DNA from 2 places in the Streptomyces sp. NPDC086549 genome. Region 1 is predicted to be linked to the other one. Evidence: riboswitches for the same ligand, from Rfam matches in the RefSeq annotation. Region 1 holds a riboswitch; the other holds the start of a gene.
The links. Region 1 has a riboswitch for cyclic di-AMP ahead of ACIPSA_RS26270 (C40 family peptidase). Riboswitches for the same ligand answer to the same signal wherever they lie in the genome.
Positions count from the first base shown of each region.

Region 2: linked by a shared signal. The riboswitch ahead of ACIPSA_RS14325 (peptidoglycan DD-metalloendopeptidase family protein) and the one ahead of ACIPSA_RS26270 (C40 family peptidase) in region 1 are both predicted to bind cyclic di-AMP.

Region 1 covers NZ_JBIVBS010000008.1:355,765-363,376, forward strand. The annotation lists gene ACIPSA_RS26255 (lipase family protein) at 1-1,178, opposite strand, end outside; gene ACIPSA_RS26260 (lipoprotein) at 1,366-2,046, shown strand; gene ACIPSA_RS26265 (DUF1996 domain-containing protein) at 2,126-4,147, opposite strand; cyclic di-AMP (ydaO/yuaA leader) riboswitch at 4,547-4,719, shown strand; gene ACIPSA_RS26270 (C40 family peptidase) at 4,728-6,227, shown strand; gene ACIPSA_RS26275 (NAD-dependent epimerase/dehydratase family protein) at 6,260-7,330, opposite strand; gene ACIPSA_RS26280 (FAD-dependent oxidoreductase) at 7,579-7,612, shown strand, end outside.
Region 2 covers NZ_JBIVBS010000003.1:748,683-756,294, forward strand. The annotation lists gene ACIPSA_RS14320 (alpha-galactosidase) at 1-833, shown strand, start outside; cyclic di-AMP (ydaO/yuaA leader) riboswitch at 1,139-1,298, shown strand; gene ACIPSA_RS14325 (peptidoglycan DD-metalloendopeptidase family protein) at 1,303-2,280, shown strand; gene ACIPSA_RS14330 (SGNH/GDSL hydrolase family protein) at 2,461-3,246, shown strand; gene ACIPSA_RS14335 (TetR/AcrR family transcriptional regulator) at 3,290-3,910, opposite strand; gene ACIPSA_RS14340 (Glu/Leu/Phe/Val dehydrogenase dimerization domain-containing protein) at 4,012-5,190, opposite strand; gene ACIPSA_RS14345 (MBL fold metallo-hydrolase) at 5,477-6,754, shown strand; gene ACIPSA_RS14350 (hypothetical protein) at 7,315-7,612, shown strand, end outside.

The DNA.
Region 1 (7,612 bases):
ACATAGGTGATGTCGGCGCCCGCCCGGCACCAGTCGACGGCGAGCCGGCGGGCCTGGGCGTGCGGGACGAGGTCGTCGTTGACGCCGGTCGCCACCCGGACCGGGCTCGCGGGCGTGGACGTACCGATCCGCTGTTCCTCCAGGTAGTCCCGGAGTGCGGGTTCGGACTGGATGATGTCGCCGAGCGACCGCCCGTCGTTCGTCCAGGCCGTGCTGTGCACGGAGCCGTACGCGAAGAGCGCGTCGCCGACGCACATGGTGGACAGGTCGGCGAGTGCGGCCATGCCCGCCGCGTTCAGGTGGGCCTCGGCGATCGGCTTGAGGGCCGGGTCGGACTGCAGGAACCCGTTGACCGCCCAGCCGAGCGCGCCGGCCAGGTCGCTTCCGTCGATGGCCCGCGTGACCTCGGTCAGGTCGGCGGGCGGTGCGCCGGAATAGGTGCCGGCGAGGGCGACATCGGGGGCGTAGGCAGGCTGGAGTTCGGCGGCCGCCGCGGTCGCGCCGCCGCCCTGGCTGTAGCCGAACAGGCCCACGCGCGAGGCGGACGTGACCGACGCACCGTCGAGGGCACGGGCGGCGCGAACGGCGTCCAGCACGGCGTGCGCCCCGTCGAGGCGGTTGACGTACGTGTGCAGCCGGTCGGTCGTGCCGAGGCCGACGTAGTCGGTGACCACGACCGCGACGCCCTCGGCCAGGAGCCGGTAGATCGCCAGGTCCTCGTATCCGACCGACACCGTCTCGCCGTTGAGCAGCAGTGGATGCTCCAGGCCCATCGAGGCGGCGCACTGGTCGCCCTGCCCCATCGTGCCGGGCGCCAGCGCGACCAGCGGGCGCGCTCCCCCGGCCGGCCACGCGGCCGCCGGTTCGATGTAGGCGCCGGTCACCGCCACCGGTCGGCCGCCGGAGTCGGTGGACTTGTACATCAGGCGGGTCGCCCGGCCGGGCAGCGGGCCGGGGATGCTCGGCAGGCTCAGTGCGAGCGGGAGGGGTTCGCTGCGGATCAGGGCACCGTCGGCCGTGGGCAGTGTGACGGGCGGGTTGTAGAAGGCCGGGATCGTGACACCCCGGGACACCACCGGGTCCGACCCGGTGTCCGCGGCGGCGGGCACGGTCCGAACGCCGAGGCAGGCGGCGGTCATGGCGACGGCTACGGGCAGCAGGCGAGCGAGGAGGGGCATGGCGGACCTCCTGGGCAGGGGAGGCTGTTGTCTCCGGAGCGGCTGCCAGGACGGTACCGGCGAGACTATTACCGGCGGTAGCACTCGATAGATTACGGTTCAGTAATATGACTGACCGTCAAGCACACGGCGCTGTCGGCACCCTCGGATACTGTGTCCCGTCTGGATCAAGGAGGGGGAGACGGCGTTGCGGATCACGACGGACACCGTGCGGGGCGGACTGGCCCCGGTGCTGTTGCTTGCGGGGATGCTGGCGGGTTGCGCGGAGTCGCCGGAGGACGACGCGAAGGCGCCGGCGACGGCTCAGGCCACAGGAGCGAAGGGCACGGCCGCCAGGAGCGGCGGCACCATCGGGGCCGCCGGCTCGGCCTGTGAACTGCCGGTCACCTTCGCCCTCGCCAAGCGCTGGAAGGCGAAGGCGGTCCACGCCGGCGCGGCCTCCAGCGCTTCGAGCGGCTCCGACGGCGAACTGGCCGGGGACCTCGCCGACGCCCTGCTCCACCAGGGCCCGGTCACGATGGCGTGCGAGATCGACGCCAAGCCCGCCGGGAACATCGGCTTCCTGCGCGTGTGGACGGGGTCCCCGGGTGACGGCGACGCCCGCTCGGTACTGCGGGCCTTCGTGGCCGCCGAGGGCAACACGAGCAAGGAGAAGTACCGCACGTTCAAGGCGGGCGGAGTCTCCGGCGTCGAAGTGGAGTACCTCTACACGAGCAAGCTCCTGGACGAGGTGAAGAAGGAGAGCGCCTTCGCCGTCGCCACCTCGGACGGCACGGTCGTGCTGCACCTCGGCGGAATGGACACGGAGGAGCACGAGGAGATGCTCCCGGCGTACGAACTCGCGAAGCGCACGCTGCGCGTGGCGTGAGCCGGAACAGCGCGGCCGCCGCCGTCCGGGTGCGTGATGGGACACCCGGACAGCGGCGGCCGGCGCTTCGCGGCGGACGTCACACGGAGCGGCGTCCCATACGGCGGAGTACCACGAAGCCCGCGATCACCAGGAGCGCGCCGATGCCCGCGGGCCACAGGTGCGCGCCCGTCTCCGCGAGTCCACCCTGGACCGCCTGCGGTTCGGTCTGCGCGGCGGCGGCCGTCGGATCGTTCGCTCCCGGGGCCGGCGACTGGGCCGCCTCGCCGATCTCGGCGGGCTGCGTCGACTGGCTGTCGGACGCCTGGGCCGAACCACCCTTGCCCGAACCGGCCTTGCCCGAGCCTCCGTTGCCGGAGTGGCCCTTGTCCGAGGTGACGTGGGTGGGTGACGAGGTGGCGTAGACCCTGGGCTTCTCGGTGGCGGGAGCGTCCGTCGAACCGGCGTCCGTCGGCTCGGCGGCCGGCTTGTCGGTGGTCGGTGTGTCGGTGGTCGGCGTGTCGGTGGTCGGTGTGTCGGCCGGGGGCTCCGAGGGCTGCTCGGTCGCCGTGTTGCCGGGCTCGGGCTCGTCACCGGTGCCGGGCTGGGCGGGGCTGGAGGCCGGCGGCTCGCTGGGCTCCTTGCTGGGCTCCTGACCGGGCGCGGGGGCCGCACCGGCGCCGCAGGTCCGGCCGGAGTTGATGCAGTCGACCATCTTGTTCATGAGGTCTTCGTCGAAGACGTTGATGAAGTCGCCGTGGTCCGTGACCGGCTTGTGCAACTGCTCCGGGAAGGAGTCCACGGCGAACAGCGGAACCGTCCGGCCGCCGTCCTGGAGGCTCGGCGCGTCGACGTCGTAGACAATGCGCTGCACCAGCTGCGGAATGGGCTCGAATCCGTTCGGGCAGTTGCCCTCCTTGTCGGCGAACGCCACATGGGTGCGGTGGTTGGCGCTGTCGATGTTCCGACCGTCCCAGCAGCTCTGGAACTTGAACGTGCGGACGACGTCAGTGCCGGACGGGCACAGCGGGTACTTGTCCTTCAGCTGCCGGTCCTCGAACCCGGTGCAGCTCCACGACGCGTTGGCGTTGCCGGGACCGTTGACGAACGCCTTGGCGTCACCGGTGATGATGCGCAGCAGCCGCGGCATGGCCGTGACCTTGCCGCGGGGGTTGCCCACGAACGTCAGCGTGACCTGCTTGGGCGTGACGATCTGACCGGCGTTGCCCTCGGTTCCGCCGCCGGGGGCACCGGCGTCCCGCTCCTGCTTGCCGTTCTGCAGGCGCAGCACGGGCCAGTAGTACGACGACTTGTCGCCCTGGTCCGCACAGCTCGTGTCGCCGTTCGCCAGGTCGTCGTCGCTGGCGAAGGCGTTGTTGGCCTGGTTGCCGACGTAGTCGTGGAAGTGGTGGGCACCGTTGGAGACGCCGGGGGCGACGATCACGTTGTCGGAGTTGAACACACCGTTGGCGTTGACGCCACAGCTGCTGGAGAAGGAGCCGCGGGAGGCGTCGGACTGCGCGGCCGGGGTCTGCGCGTTGGGCTGGACGGAGGTGATGTCCGCGTAGTCCGCGGCCACGGGGCCGTTGCCGGCCTGGCCGCCGTTGCCCTGCCCGGCACCGGACTGGCCCTGGCCGCCGTTGCCCGGGCTCTGGCTCGCGTCGCCGGGGTTCTGGCTCGCGGCGCCCTGGCTCTGGCCGCCGTCACCCTGGTTCTGGTTGCCGGAGGGCTGCAGCGTGCACGCCGCCATGTCGTCCAGCCCCTGCGGGCGGTCGCCCACGCGGTCGATGGCGTCCGCGATGCGATCGATCGTCTCGGACCGCTTGTCCTTCAGCGGGTTCATGATCGTGTCGTCCGAGGACCCGGAGTCCTGCTGCTGGGCCTGCGCCGACTGCTGCAGTTGCTGGTAGGCCGCCGCGATCTGCTGGTCGAGGAGGGCGAGTTGCCGGTCGACGTCGTCCCTGGCCTCGTCCGGCACCGCGGTCAGCCGGCTCCCGACGTCCGGGCAGTCGATCGTCGCCGCTCCCGAAAGGACCCAACCGTTCTGGGCCGGCTGGTCCGAGCCGCTCTCGGTCGCGGAGGCATAGACGTTCGCCGCTATGAGTCCCCCTCCGCCCAACATCAGTGCGACCGCTGCGAAGGTCGCGCGTCGTGCGCCTGTTGGGCGTCTGCGCGTGTTGCGTCCCACGGAAGTACCCCTGCGTCTCGTCGAATCCGGCTCGGCATGGAAATCCCCCATCCCATACGGATCCGGCGGCACAGGTGTTCAAACGCCTCGCGGATTCATCACAACCTCACAGGAAACGGGGGCACCGTGACGGTGCTTCCGCAGGCCACCGGGCCGACCACGCCCGCGACCGTGCGGCAAATGTCCCGGTGACAACACCTCGGCACCGAACCCACAGGCGAATATCACAAATACGTATCGGACATATCGCGCTTCAACCTTCACACGAGGGACACAAGTTGGCTAGGTTGACGACCAGGCTGCACGGCTTCCCCCGACGAACCCCGTCGAACCGCGTGGCCTCCGCCGAGTCCGGGCTCCTTCGAGGCAGCCGGAGCCGGGGACCCAACCGACATTGGGGTGAATCGGCCCGACTGCCCACCAGGGCACGGGCCGTAGGGCACGCCTTCCGGAAACGACCGCCCGAACCCGACAGCTAACTCGGTAGGCGGAGCACGGAAGGAGTACGTCTCCCATGGCGTCGGAGAGCCGCGACGAGGTTCGGCAGCGGATCAGCACCCTTTACGACCAGGCCGAAAACGCCACGGGTAACTACAACGGGACCCGTGCGATGTCGGCGGGGTCGCGAAACCGGGGTGTCCCGCTCCGCAAGAGGGCGGGCACCGATCCCGACCTCGACAACGTGACCCGTCAGTGGTTCGACGCGGCGCGAGCGAAGCTGGGTCCGACCGTTCCCGCCGCACTGCCGGCCGACCGGATGCCGCCGCAGCGCCCGGCCGGAGGTCGTCCCACGGCTCCGACGGGGGGCGGTTTCCCCGGTGGTGAGCGGGAGTCGGCCGATCGGGCCCTTCCGCCGGAACTGGCCGCCTGGGTGGCGGAGCGTGCGGCCGCGGAACTGACCGGCGGCAGGCCCGTCGCCGAGTTGCCCGGCCGCCCGGTGGCGGAGCTGACCGCCCGGCCCATCGCCGCGCTGCCCGCCGTGCCCGAGCCGCGGCGAGAGCTCGAGGCGGCCGCCGCGGCGCTGCTGCCCGCGCCATCGCCCGCGCCCGGCGCGGCGCCGCGCCGGCCCTCGCCCGCGACCTCCAAGGGGCAGAACCAGCGGAAGCTCACCGCGGCCCGCGACCTCCTGTCCCGGTCCGCCGCTCAGCGCGGCACGCCGGTCGCCGCGATCGAGTCCCGGCCGGCGGAGGAATCCTGGTTCCCCGCGCAGCCCCTCGGCTCGACGGGCTCTTTCGCCACCGGCGCCCTGACCGGACAACCGGGCATGGCAGCGGCCACGACCACCCCCGCCACCGCGAACCCGCTCACCGACACCGGAGCCTTCGCCGCACCCGCCCCCGCGGCAAGCCCCTACACCACCGGCACCTTCACCACCGGTGGTCTGACCGCACAACCGGGCATGGCAGCGGCCATGACCACCCCTGCCACGGCGAACCCGCTCACCGACACCGGAGCTTTCGCCGCACCCGCCCCCGCCGCCACAACAAGCCCCTACACCACCGGCACCTTCACCACCGTCGCCCCCGCCGCACAGGTCGGCATGCCCGCCGCCACGGCAAGCCCGTACGCGACCGGCACCTTCACCACCGGTGGTGTCACGGACACCGGCTCCTTCGCCGCCGTCGGTGTGGGCGGTGCGGCGGAGTCCGCGTACGCAGGCAAGGCCATGAAGGCGCTCGCCTTCGCCCGCGCGCAGATCGGCAAGCCCTGCGTCTGGGGCGCGATGGGGCCGGGCTCCTACGACTGCTCCAGTCTCACCCAGGCCGCCTGGCGGGCCGCCGGGGTCGAGCTGCCGCGTACCGCGGCGGAGCAGGCCGGTGCGGGCACCCCTGTCACCACCGCCGACATCCAGGTCGGTGACCTCATCGTCTTCTTCGACAACGCCAGCCACGTCGGCTTCTCCACCGGCAACGGCATGATGATCCACGCACCGGGCCCGGGGGCCTTCATCCGCGAGGAGTCGATCTACGGCGCCGGGGAGACGGCGATCCACCGGGTGATCCGGCCCGCGTGAGGCCCGTGGCCGGGCACCGACAGGCGCCCGGCTCACCCCCGTCGGCCGCGCCGGCTCTCATAGTGGTCCAGGAGGGTCTCCTCGATCGGGCGGTAGGTGAGGCCCAGTTCGCGCACGCTCCTGCTGTTGTCGACCCGGAAGCGGATGCCCAGGTGCTTGCGGATGTAGTCCTGGGTCAGGCCGAAGGCCGGGCCGAGGACGCGTACCGGCCAGTGCGGGAGCGCGGTACGCGGGAGGCGGAGGTCGCGGGGGTACCGGGTGCGGATGACGCGTGACATCTCGTGGAAGGACGTCATGGTCTCGGCCGCGACGATGTAACGCCCCTTCGCCGCCGGGTTCTCCGCGGCCGCTATGTGCGCGTCGGCCACGTCGCGCACGTCCGCCGTCGTGAAGCTGAAGTCCGGGGCGCCGTAGCAGAAGTAGCCCTTGAACAGCTCGTCGAGCAGGAACAGGCTGCCGGACTCGGAAGCCGGGGTGAGCGAAGGGCCCAGGATCAGGCCGGGGTTGACGGAGACCATGCGCCAGCGGTCCTGGGCGGCTTCGGCCTCCCACGCGGCGCGCTCCGCGACGGTCTTGGCGTAGTGGTAGGGGTTGTTCTCCACCGTGCTGGTGGTGTTGAAGTACCGCTCCGAGAGCACCTGGTCGTCCATGCCGAGGACGTCGGCATAGTCGCCGAAGATCGCGCCGACCGTGGACGTGAAGACCAGTGTGCCGACGGTCGGCGTCCGCTCCACGCTCGCCAGGACGCTGCGCGTGCCGAGCAGGGCCGGGTCCACCATGTCCCTTCGGCCGTCCCGGATCTTCTCGGGCATGAAGAACGGCGACGCGACGTGGAAGACGACGGAACATCCCCGCAGCGCCTCGTCGAAGGATCCCTCGGTCAGCAAGTCCGCCTGAAAGAGGGTGAGTTGGCCGGGGAAAGCCTCCTGCATGTCCCAGAGCGGCCGTACTTTCGCCGGGTTCGCCGTGTCGCGGACGGTGGTGTGCACCCGGTAACCCCGCTCCAACAGACGCCGTACGAGATGGCTGCCCACGAACCCGCTGCCGCCGGTCACCGCGACGGTTGTCGCCCCTGTCGCCCCTGTCGCCCCGCGTCCACCCACGCTGTCGCTCCTCGGTTCCGGCCGGAGGTTCGTCCCGGGGCGGAATGATCCCGGCCCCGGGCAAGCGTCGGGCATGTCCACGACCGGTGTCCACCGGCCGGCACCGACCGAGCACCGGCCGAGCACCGACCCCATAGGCATAAGATCGCCTTATGAGGCCATAGACCGGACCCGCGTACTTACTTAGGACTGCCTTAGCTTAGGCTTCCCGTTCGAGTCGCCTGTTTTCGCTCGAAGGGAACCTGATCATGCCGCGCCCCCTGCGGGTAGCCATCGTCGGAG
Region 2 (7,612 bases), on a different contig from region 1:
TTCTCAACCTGGCCCGCGAGGACGTCCAGGAGTACCTCTGGGAGCAGCTCGACAGCCTGCTCTCCAGTGCCCCCGTCGACTATGTGAAGTGGGACTTCAACCGCTGCTTCACCGACGCGGGCTGGCCCGGGGACCCGTACCCGCAGCGGCTCTGGGTCGACCATGTGCGCGCCCTGTACGCCCTCCTGGACCGGCTGCGGGCGGCCCACCCGGGCGTCGCGTTCGAGTCCTGCTCGGGCGGCGGCGGCCGGATCGACCTCGGTGTGATGAGCCGTACCGACCAGGTGTGGACCTCCGACAACACCGACCCGCTCGACCGGCTCGCCATCCAGCACGGCTTCAGCCAGATCCACCCGGCGCGGATCATGGCCGCCTGGGTCACCGACAGCCCGAACCACCAGCTCAACGGCAGGGTCAGCTCGCTGCGCTTCCGCTTCGTGAGTGCGATGGCGGGCGTCCTCGGGGTCGGCGGCGACCTCGCGGAATGGACCGAGGGTGAACTCGCCGAGGCCCGGGAGTGGGTGGAGCTCTACAAGGACATCCGCCCGGTGGTGCAGCACGGCGAGCTGTACCGGCTGCGGCCGCCGGAGGGCGGGCTGAGTGCGGTGCAGTACGTGCGCGGGGACGAGGCCGTCGTACTCGCCTGGCTCCAGGCCCAGCGGTACGGCGAGCCGGCCCCGGCGCTGCGGCTGCGCGGCCTCGACCCGACGGCTTCGTACGAATGCCGCGAAACGGGCGAAGTGCATCGCGGTGCCGTACTGCTGCACCACGGGCTGCGTACCGGGCTGCGGGGCGATCTCGACGCGGCGGTCTTCCGTTTCCGGCGCATCTGAGTGGCATGCCCGGATTGACCCATTCATCCAAACTCGCTCCGGAATGAAGGGGCCTGGAAGACGGTGCGTGAGGAGCGTCATATCCGTGACCGTCCGTCGCGCGTCATGCCTACGTAATTCGCCTGCTTCCCCTGGGGATTGAGCAGGGAAATGCCGCGGGAATTCACGGAGGGTGACCGGGAATTCCCGTAACGGATCATGTGAAACACGGACACAGGGAATTTTCTGCTTGTCGCTCCGCATCCCGGTCGCTTACGTTCGCCCCAATCCGGACGGAACGCCGAATCCTGCCGCCGCCCGGAGTCCCCACACAATCACCCGTGTACGGCAGGAGCGGGGGACCCACCAGGTATGACTGCCTGTCCCGGTCTCCGGGACGGCTAGGGGTGAAGTCGCGCTCCGCGCGCGGCCGGGCAGCTCCAGCCCGAACCCGACAGCTCACCTCGCAGGCGCCGGAGAGGAATTCGCCATGCCCGCGAAGGGTAAGCACCGCCGCCCCAAGCCCCGCCGCTTCACCCGCAGGATCGCCGTCGCCGGTACCGGTGGCGCCGCGCTGGCGCTGCCGCTGATCGGGGCCGCCGGTGCCCATGCGGCCACTCCGCAGTCCGCTCCCGAAAAGGCCGTCCAGTCGCTTCCGACGTTCGAGAAGAAGGCCGCGCCGGTGCATTCGGGTGCGCGCACTTACACGGTGAAGACCGGCGACTACCTGTCGAGGATCGCCGAGGAGCAGAACGTCCGTGGCGGCTGGCACCGGCTCTACCGGGACAACCGCGAGGCCGTCGGCGACAACCCGTCGCTGATCCACCCCGGTCTGAAGCTCGCCCTCGGCAAGAAGGCCGCGCCGAGCGCCACGCCCTCGTCCTCGAACCCCTCGCGGCCGTCGTCCTCCTCCGCCTCGTCCGCGAAGTCGTCGTCAGCGCAGTCGTCGTCCGCGTCGGACGCTTCCGCCGCGTCGAACTCTTCCTTCGCGCCGGACGCTTCCTCCGCGTCGGACGTGTCGACGCAGAACGCCCAGACCACGACCGCCGGCGTCTCGACCGGGTACACCCTCCCGGTGACGGGTGCCGCCGTCGGCACCGGCTACCACGTGCCGGGCGGCATGTGGTCCAGCGGCTACCACACGGGCGTCGACTTCGTCGTCCCGACCGGCACCTCGGTCAAGGCCGTGGCCGCGGGCACCGTCGTCTCCGCGGGCTGGGGCGGCGCGTACGGCAACCAGGTCGTCATCAAGCTCGACGACGGCTACTACGCGCAGTACGCCCACCTGTCCCAGCTCTCCGTCTCGGCCGGCCAGACCGTGGTCGCGGGCCAGCAGGTCGGCCTCTCCGGCGCGACCGGCAACGTCACGGGCCCGCACCTGCACTTCGAGATCCGCACCACGCCGAACTACGGCTCGGACGTGGACCCGGTCGGCTACCTCCGCTCGCACGGCGCCCCCGTCGCGTGACGGCCGGCCCCGCCGGTGCGCCTCAACGCGCCTGGGCGGGGCCCTATTCCCTCGTTGGCAAACTATTTAAGAGTGTCTTATCTCACCGTTCGTCAACCTCTTCTTACGGTCGCGTAGGTCACATCCGAAGGTGAATCATGGGCCGATGTGGCAGACGATTCGAAGAGTGACAACAGATCAGTGATCGGGTCGTACGTGGCGGTGGGGGACAGCTTCACCGAGGGCGTCGGCGACCCCGGCCCGGACGGGGCATTCGTCGGCTGGGCCGACCGCTTCGCGGTGCTTCTCGCGGACCGGCGGCCCGAGGGCGACTTCGAATACAACAACCTCGCGGTACGCGGGAAGCTGCTCGACCAGATCGTGGCCGACCAGCTCCCGCAGGCCGTGGAACTCGCGCCGGACCTGGTGTCCTTCTGCGCGGGCGGCAACGACATCCTCCGCCCCGGCGGGGACCCGGACGAGGTGGCCGAGCGCTTCGAGCGGGCGGTCGCCCGGCTGACCGAGGCGGTCGGCACGGTCATGGTGACGACCGGGTTCGACACCCGTGGCGTGCCCGTGCTCAAGCACCTGCGCGGCAAGATCGCCACGTACAACGGGCACGTCCGGGCCATCGCCGACCGGTACGGCTGCCCGGTGCTCGACCTCTGGTCCCTGAAGACCCTCCAGGACCGGCGCGCCTGGGACGGCGACCGGCTCCACCTCTCGTCCGACGGGCACACGCGCGTCGCGCTGCGGGCGGGCCAGGTGCTCGGCCTGGAGATCCCGGCCGAGCCGGACCAGCCCTGGCCTCCGCTTCCGCCCCGCGGCACCCTCGACGTGCGCCGCGACGACGTCCAGTGGGCCCGTGAGTACCTGGTCCCGTGGATCGGGCGGCGGTTGCGCGGGGAGTCGTCGGGAGACCACGTGACGGCGAAGGGGACGCTGTCCCCGGACGACATCAAGATGCGGATCGCCTCGGTCGCCTGAAAGGGCGCCGCTCGCGGTGCACGGCGTGACGGCGCCGGAGCGTTCACCGCTCCGGCGCCGTCAACGCTTCCCGGTCCAGGCCGAGTTCCCGGGCGAGGGCCTCGTCGACCCACTGCTGCGCCCGGGACCGCGGGACCGCGCCCGCATAGGACGTCAGCTGTACGGCGAGCCCGTCGAGCAGGGCCGTCAGCCGCAGGGCCGTACCGTTCGGGTCGGGGCACCGGAACTCGCCCGCCGCCACGCCCTGCGCGATGACCTCGGTGATGGCCGCCTTCCACTGGCTGTCCAGATTCCGGGTGACGTCGCGGAGGGCGGGCTCGCGCAGGGCCACCGCCCAGCCCTCGATCCACAGCCGCCAGCCCTTGGCCTGACCGGTCGGCGCGTACCAGCGCACAGCGGCCCGCAGCCGGCGCAGCGCGGTCGTACGGCGGCCCAGCAGCTTGCGCAGATGCGCCAGGTCGTCCTCGGCCGCATGGGTGAACGCGGCGGCGACCAGCTTCTCCTTGGTCGAGAAGTGATACAGGACCAGTGCGTTGCTCACCCCGAGGGCCGAGGCCACGTCGGCGATCCTGACCGCCGCCACGCCCCGCGCCTCGATCTGCTCGACGGCGGCACGCAGCAGTTCCTCCCGCCGCTCCGCCACGCTCAACCGCACTCTCGCCACGCGGCCACCCTAATCCGTTTCCGTCCACGAACTGGTGGTCGAGCCCGCGGCGGGCGGTCGCGGCCGGCCTCAGGCCGACGGGCGGGGCTCTCCGGCACACGTCACCGGTACCAGCCGAACCGCTCCGCGATCACCGGCAGCCGGTCGGCCACGATGGCGTGCGCGGCCGCCCGCGGTGTCGTGGCGTCCGCCTCCGCGCGGGCCAGCATGCGGTCGATCAGGGCACGCATGGAGCGCCGGGTGTAGGCGAACGCCTCGTCCGCGTCGGGACCGATGTCGCCGAACAGCGTCCACCACCACCAGGCGTTCGTCCCGGAGTTGACCACCACGTCCGGCAGTATCGTCACCCCGCGCGCGGACAGCAGTTCCTCGGCCGCCGGGAGCACGGGCATGTTGGCCGCCTCGACGATCCAGCGGGCGGTGATCCGCTCCTGGTCGACGGTGTCGATCGCGTACGAAACGGCGGCGGGCACCAGCACGTCGGCGTCGGCGGACAGCCAGGCGTCTCCCGGCAGTTCGCGGTCGTCGGAGCGCAGCACGGCCCGGTCGACGGTGCCGTACGCGTCCCGCGCGGCCAGCAGCGCCTCGACGTCCAGGCCCGCCGGATTGCTGATGGTGCCCTTGATGTCGGCGACGGCCACGATCGTCAGGCCCGCCCGCGCGAGGAAGCGCGCCGTGGCCCCGCCCATGGTGCCCAGTCCCTGCACGGCGACCCGTGTCCCGATGTGCGGCGCCCCGGCCCGGTCCAGGGCGGCGAGCACCGACTCGGCGACCCCGCAGCCGCCGACCAGCTCGTCGAGGCCGATGCCGTCCACCTCGACCGCGAAGGCGTCCGCGAGCCGTCGGCGCGCCGTGGCCTCGTCGTCCAGCAGCGGGTACACGGCCTGTATGGACGACACGAGCCCCGCCTCGGCGGCGGCGCGGTCGACCAGGTCCTGGGTGAGGCCGAGGTCCTCGCCGGTGGTCCAGAAACTCTCGATGTACGGCCGCATGGCGCGCAGGTAGCGCACGAGCAGCCCGTACGCCTCCGGGTCTCGGGGGTCGCAGTCGATGCCGCCCTTGGCGCCGCCCAGGGGCACGTAGCGGCCTTCGGGGTTGTAGTGCAGGGCTTCCTTCATGGTCATGCCGCGGGCGAGCCCGGCCACCTCGTCGAGGGTGCAGCCGGGCCGCATCCGCAGACCGCCGCTGGCCACTCCCCGCACCAGCCGGTCGACGACCAGGAAGCCCTGGTGGCCGGTGACGTGGTCGGTCCAGACGAGCGACATGAGGGGGGCGGTCATGCGGTGTTCTCCTCGGGGGCGGCGCGCCGGCGCGCCGATGGTTACTGAATCGTGGGTCAGTATCCGAAGGCCGGTCCGCCTGTGTCAACGCAAGAACGCGCAGGGACGGGACTTCTGCCGGTCGAGGGTGCCCTCAGCGGTGTGACGGACGAGACAGCACGGATGTGACGTCGGGCGCCGGTGGATTTCACGGGGCCGGTGACACCGCACCGTGACCCCGGCGATCCGGAGATGTCGGAGGGGCCGACCATAATGGATGACCTCAGCAACACCACCTGGAGGTACCGTGACCGGTTTGCGTTCCCTGAGCTCCGGGCTCCGCGCACTGCAGCCCGCTGCCTTCGGCGTGGACCCGGGCGGTGACCGCCTGGCGCGTATCCACAGATCGCCCCACTTCAAGGACGGTGTCTTCCAGAACCCGGGAGGCACGGCACGCACCCGGCCCTCCGGCTCGATGCTGGACTTCGCGAAGGTCTTCTTCGACAAGGACGAGCGGCCCAGGCGCGCCCCGCAGGGCACGGTCCCGGTGCACGCCACCACCCTCGCCGACCTCGCCAAGCCCCCGGCCACCGGGCTGCGGCTGACGTGGATGGGCCACTCCAGCGTGCTCGCGGAGATCGACGGACAGCGTGTGCTCTTCGACCCCGTCTGGGGTGAGCGGTGCTCCCCGTTCCCGTTCGCCGGGCCCAAGCGGCTGCACCCGGTCCCGGTCCCACTGGCGGCGCTCGGCCCGGTCGACGTCGTGGTCATCTCGCACGACCACTACGACCACCTGGACATGCCCACGATCAAGGCGCTGGCCGGCACGGACACCCTGTTCGCCGTGCCGCTGGGCGTGGGCGCCCACCTGGAGCACTGGGGCGTGTCCGCGGACCGGCTGCGCGAGCTGGACTGGCACGAGGCGACCAAGGTCGGCGGCCTCACGCTGACCGCCACCCCCGCCCGCCACTTCTGCGGCCGCGGCCTGCGCAACACCCAGCACACGCTCTGGGCCTCCTGGGCCGTGGCCGGAGAGCGGCACCGGATCTACCACAGCGGCGACACCGGGTACTTCGAGGGGTTCAAGGACATAGGCGCCGACCACGGCCCCTTCGACGCCACCATGATCCAGATCGGTGCCTACTCCGACTTCTGGCCCGACATCCACATGACCCCCGAGGAGGGCATGCGCGCCCACCTCGACCTCCAGGGCGGCCGGCCGCACGGAGTGATGCTGCCGATCCACTGGGCCACCTTCAACCTGGCCACCCACGCCTGGTCGGACCCCGGCGAGGGCACCATCGCCGCCGCCGGCGAGGCCGGTGCGCGGATCGCCCTGCCCCGCGCCGGCGAGCCCTTCGAGCCGACCTCCGAGACCGTGCCGGCGGAGCCGTGGTGGCGGGGCGTGGCCCGCACCCCGGCGGGCGGCTGGCCGGCCCTGCCGGACACCGGCGCGGCGGCCGACGTCGTGGCGGGCGACGTTGTGGCGTCCCCGGCGGACCAGGACCGGGTGCACGCGGCGGCCGACGTTCCCGGCGGCCCGGCCGAGGACGAGGGCGACCCGGAGACCGTTCCGGCGGGCTGACGAGGTGAGGCACCGCGCGGCCGGACCACCGGCCGCGCCTGACGCTGTACGTGTCTCTGGCCGCGCCCGCCGGCGTACGTGTCTGTGGCCGCGCCTGCCGCTGTACGTGTCTCTGGCCGCGCCCGCCGGCGTACGTGTCTGTGGCCGCGCCTGCCGCTGTACGTGTCTCTGGCCGCGTCTCACGCTGTGCGCGTCTCCGGCCGCGTCTGCCGCTCCGGCGGCCCCGTGGGAGCCTCAGCCGCACGCTGTCTTTTCTGCCTCGCACGGGGCCCCTCGCACGAGGCGACGGCGCGCAGGGGGCGCGCGAGGTCGCGCGCTGTTCGCATCGTGCTCCCATTGCGCGGCGGCGATCCCGCAAGCCCGGGTGCCACGGTCTCCCCGCGCTGCACAATGGGGCGGCGTCAGCGGTGGGCCCGCCGTAGACGGGGGAAGACCACGCCACGAGCGGGCTCGTACACACCGCGTATGCCGCCTGGACGCCGCGACGGGGGCGAGGCGGGCCACTCGCGCGAGCGGTCGTGGCGACGGGAGTACGCAGGGGCAACAGGGGGAGCACCACCATGGGGGAAATCGCCGACCGTATCGAAGCGCTCGTGGCCGCACGGCACAGCCGGCTCGCCGCGCTCGACCTGGAGATCGGCACGTGGTCCGGCATCGAGGCCGGGCTCACCAGGATCACCGAGGCACTCCACGCACCGCCGGACGCCCCGGCGGCCGGCCCGTTCGAGCGGCGTCCGGACACGGCGGCGCCGGATCCCGGGGCCGTGGAGCTGCGCGCCGCCGTGGCCGCGACGCTGGACGACCTGCGCGCGGCCCGTGCCAGATTCGCCCGGGACACGATCAACATCGGCGTCAGCG